DNA from 2 places in the Roseovarius faecimaris genome. Region 2 is predicted to be linked to the other one. Evidence: riboswitches for the same ligand, from Rfam matches in the RefSeq annotation. Region 2 holds a riboswitch; the other holds the start of a gene.

Region 1 (2,391 bases), 1.9 Mb from region 2:
GGCGCGCCGGGTTGCCCACCACTGTCGCCTCGGCAGGCACATCTCGGGTGACGACGGCCCCGGCGCCGACAATGGCACCGTCGCCGATGCGCACGCCCGACAGGATGATCGCCCCGCCGCCGATCCACACCTCGCGGCCGATGGTGATGGGCCGCGCCTGTTCCAGCCCGGCACTGCGCTTGACGCGGTCCTTGTGATGCTGCGGGCAATAGAGCTGCACACCGGGGCCAAGCATGCTCTGCGCGCCGATGGTCACGGGCGCTGTGTCCAGAATGGTGCAGCCTGCGTTCATGTAGACATGATCGCCCAGCGAGATATGCACACCATAGGCACAATGAAACGGGGCTTCGATATAGACCTCACGCCCGACCTGCGCCATCAACGCGCGCAGATCAGGGGCAATGCCGCCGCGCCGGTCGGGGGCCATGTGATTATGCGCATGCACCGCCGCGCGGGCACGGGCCTGCATCGCCTCCAGTTCCGGGTCCTGACAGCGATACCACTCCCCGGCCAGCATCTTTTCCTTTTCGGTCATGACCGGCATTCGGCCATGCAATGCCGTTCAATGCAAGCGGCGCGTCCGGCGCTTGGGACGTGTAAGGCCCAGGCGCGCCTCGCGCAGGAACCCCACGAAGGCTTGCGCGGCGGCACTTTCAGGATTGCGCGCCTCGGGCAGCTGCAGCGCGGCGGACACGGTCGCTGCGGTCACGTCTCCAGGCCCGGCAAGGGCCCATTCCAGAAACCCCATGCGCGCGGCGGCATCGGCCTCGGCGCCCGTGAGGGTCAGCGTTTCAAGGCTGGTCAGGATACGTTGGGTGGTCATCTTCAGCTTCTCCCCGACCACACCCCGGGCCGGATGGGGCGGCGGAAGCTGCGGGAGGGATGAGAGGCTGAGCCCCGGACCATCCGCCCACACCGCCCACCGCGGTTTGACGTCGATCCAAGGCTGGTTTCCGGGCTTGGCGGGTCAGGATGCGGCGCCTTCCCAGGCCGTAGCTGGCCCAGTGGCTGATGTGCCGCATCCCCCGGTCCTTACCGTTGCGGGGGCAGCGCCGGTGTTTCACCGGCTTCCCAATTCTCCCCTAACGCCTTGCGGGCGATCGGGGCACCTCGGAGCTTCACTCTGACCGAGCGGCCAGAGTCGCACAAGCACCAAATTCGGCGGGATCAGAAATTGTTTGGATTGCCCCTCAACAGGCTTCCCGTGCCATCCAGCCGGCCGCCCTGCACCCAGCTGACAAAATTGCCCTCCAGCTTGAGGTGCCAGCATTCGACGGCGACATTGTCATAGGTGAAACAGGCCCGATCCCCCAGCACAGCCCAATAGCCGGTATACCCGTCCGCGTGCACCGTGCCATCGGCGGCGTAATACTCGGCATAGGCACTGCCATCATTCATACTGCCCATGACGGTGTTGCCGCTGAGCGCGGCATGCACCTGCTCTTTTGTCGCCAGGTCCGCCGCCGCGGCCTCACCTGCGGTCAGCATCGCCAAAACCCCGGTAAAAATCACCGTTTTCATTGCAATCTCCTTTCAGAAATTCATCCCTGAAACCACGCCTGCTTCTTCTTGGTCAAAATACTCGAAATCCGGATGCGGGCCAAAATGCGCGTCAGAACGGAATATCATCCGCCCCGGTCACAAATCGCGCGACAATCTTCTTGGTGCCCGCTTTCTCGAAGTCGATCTCCAGCTTGTCGCCCTCGATGGCGATGATCAGCCCGTATCCGAATTTCTGATGAAACACCCGCTCCCCCACGATATGCGCCGAGGTGGCGGCCATGTCGATCACCACGTTCTTGGCCTCCGACGGCTGGCTGACCGGGCGTTGCCCGGCGCGGGCCTGCATCCGTTTCCACCCCGGAGAGTTGTATACATCGGCGCGCGCGGCTTTCTCTTCGATGCTGCTTTGCATGCCCGCCGCCCCGTATCCACCGCCATAGAGCCCCGGCGGGGTCAGCACCTCGACATGATCCTCGGGCAACTCGTCAATGAAACGCGACGGCATCTGGCTTTGCCACTGGCCATAGACCATCCGGTTGCCCGCAAAGGAAATGGTGCAGAGCTGTTCGGCCCGGGTGATGCCCACATAGGCCAGCCGCCGCTCCTCCTCCACACCCTTCAGCCCGCTTTCGTCCATCGACCGCTGTGAGGGAAAAAGCCCGTCCTCCCATCCCGGCAGGAACACGGCCGGAAATTCCAGACCCTTGGCGGCATGCAGGGTCATGATCGAAACCTTCTCGGCCACGTCCTCGCTTTCATTGTCCATGATCAGGCTGACATGTTCCAGAAACCCTTGCAGATTCTCGAACTGCTCCAACGCTTTGACAAGCTCCTTGAGGTTTTCCAGACGCCCCGGCGCTTCGGGTGTCTTGTCGTTCTGCCACATCT
Region 2 (2,391 bases):
GATGGGGGCAAGCCCCGTCTCATCAGGGTCAGTGATCACGCAGCCGGCCGCCTCGGCCCCGGCCAGAAGCCGGTTTATCCTCTCGGGCTGTTCGGGATTTGGCTTGATCGCACCATTGGCCATGAAATGCTGTGGATCATGTTTGCGCTGTCGGGTGTCGAAGAAGGCTTTCATGCGATGTCCTCTGGTTGCGCCGGTCCTTTGCCGAGAGTGGTCCCCCCGGTTTGGCGCATGACCGTGCGGATGCCAAGGGTCCATTTGTCGGGCGGGTTGACTGCGTTGCCCCTCCGGTGGCCTGTGGCAATCCCCCGCGCTGCGCTCATGCGGGCCAGAATGGTTATGGATCCAGAAAACCATGGCCCATGCCGCGCAAGGCGCGACCGGCACGCGCAGGCGCTCGGCAAAACGCGTCGTGATCTGCAATGCCGTCACAGCCCTTTTGCCTTCCGGTTGATGCGGGCCTTGGCCGTTGCCGCAAAACCGCAGCGATGCGACCGGGTGATGACAGACAAAGATTCGGGCTTCCCAAGGGTACATGCCGGATATAGAAGCGGTCCTGCTTCGGTCCGGGTGTCACAGCCCGGTGAAAAGGGAACTATGGTGCGGCTCTCCGACGGGCCAAGGCCATGACTGCCCCCGCAACTGTAAGCGGCGAGCGAAGCCGGATTACGTCACTGCCACTGATCAAGAAGTGGTGGGAAGACCCGGCCAAGCTGTGACCCGCAAGTCAGGAGACCTGCCGAGGTGATCACCCTGTTCATACGCGGGGCGCGTTATGGGCAACGGTTCTTCCGTAGTGGTGGCACAACTCACCGTCTACGGGAGCTTTCTGTCTTCCGGTGACATCGCAAAACCAAACGTCCCATGCGGGACACCGGAGACCGATATGACCCACCGTCTCACCACAGCCACGTTGCTGGCCTCTTCCACCATTCTTGGCGGCGCCGCCTTCGCGCAGGAACCGTTCGATCTTGGCACGCTGGTGCTTTCGGCCAGCCTGAGCCCGGTCGACGCTTCCAGCACCGGCACCTCTGTCGATGTGCTGGAAGGCGACGACGCAGGCGCCAACGATACGACCGTGCTCGACCGTCTGACGCGCCTGCCGGGTGTATCCTCCACCTCCAATGGCGGGCTTGGTGCGCTGGCCGGGATCAGTATCCGTGGCCTACCGTCGCGCTATGTCGGCGTGCGGATTGACGGGATTGACGTGCTTGATCCGTCGGGCACGCAAAACCAGTTCAACTTTGGCGGCTTCACCGGCGCGGGCGTGGGCCGGGTCGAGCTGCTGCGCGGGTCGCAATCGGCGCTTTACGGCTCGGAGGCGATTGGTGGGGTGATCAATATCACCTCCTGGCGTCCCGAAGAGCTGGGCTTTTCCGGTGTGGCGCAGATCGAGGCGGGCAGCTTCGAGACCTATTCCGGCAGCTTCAGCGTTGGCGCCCGCTCTGAAAACGGATTTGTCGCCCTCAGCTATGGCCGGGTCGAATCCGAAGGTATATCGGCACAAAGCTTCAACCCCGAAAAGGATGGCTTTGAGCAAAGCACGCTGAACCTGAGCGCCGAATATGACGTGAATGACATGCTGACCTTCGGCGGCTCGGTCTACTACCGGACCGGCGATATCGAGTTCGACCGCTCCAGCTTCACCAATGATGCCAGCGGTGAGATTTCTTCGGAAGAGCTGGGCGCACGGGTGTACACACGGCTGGTGACCGGCACTATCACCCATGAGCTGAGCTACAGTTATTTCGACATCGACCGGAAAGATCCCGGCGGGTTCACCACGCGCTTCCAGGGCGAGCGGCAGACGCTGTCCTATCTCGGCACCGCGGAGCTGAGCGAGATGGTCACGGTCAATTTCGGGGTGGATTACTCCGAAGAGGATATCAACTCGGGCGTCACTGTGGGTAGCGAAGACAACACCTCGGTTATGGCCGAGCTGCTCTATCGGCCCACCGATCAGATCGACCTGTCTTTCGCGCTGCGCCACGATGACAACTCCGATTTCGGCGGCGAGACGACCGGCCGGTTCGCGGCGGCGTTCCGGGTCACCGACGAGGTGACGATCCGCGCCGCGGCCGGCACGGGATATCGCGCGCCGTCGCTCTATGAACGGTTCAGCGCCTTTGGCGATCCGGCATTGCAGCCGGAAACAAGCCTCAGCTACGAACTGGGCGTTGAGAAAACCTATGGCGAGCGCGGGTTTGTCAAAGCCACGCTGTTTCATGCCGAGATCGACGATCTGATTGATTTCGACCCGGCGGCGGTGGCCTGTGGCAGCGGTTTCGGCTGCTATAACCAGGTGCCGGGCACGACCACGTCGAAGGGGATCGAGCTGTCGGGGGAATATGCCCTTTCACCGATGCTGACGCTGTTTGGGGCCTACACCTA

The links. Region 2 has a riboswitch for cobalamin ahead of EI983_RS02645 (TonB-dependent receptor plug domain-containing protein). Riboswitches for the same ligand answer to the same signal wherever they lie in the genome.
Region 1: linked by a shared signal. The riboswitch ahead of EI983_RS12020 (hypothetical protein) and the one ahead of EI983_RS02645 (TonB-dependent receptor plug domain-containing protein) in region 2 are both predicted to bind cobalamin.

The regions. Positions count from the first base shown of each region.
Region 1 covers NZ_CP034348.1:2,349,348-2,351,738, forward strand. The annotation lists gene EI983_RS12015 (sugar O-acetyltransferase) at 1-535, opposite strand, end outside; gene EI983_RS12020 (hypothetical protein) at 563-823, opposite strand; cobalamin riboswitch at 928-1,128, opposite strand; gene EI983_RS12025 (hypothetical protein) at 1,168-1,521, opposite strand; gene EI983_RS12030 (ATP-dependent helicase) at 1,613-2,391, opposite strand, start outside.
Region 2 covers NZ_CP034348.1:476,735-479,125, forward strand. The annotation lists gene EI983_RS02640 (histone deacetylase family protein) at 1-174, opposite strand, end outside; cobalamin riboswitch at 546-758, shown strand; gene EI983_RS02645 (TonB-dependent receptor plug domain-containing protein) at 887-2,391, shown strand, end outside.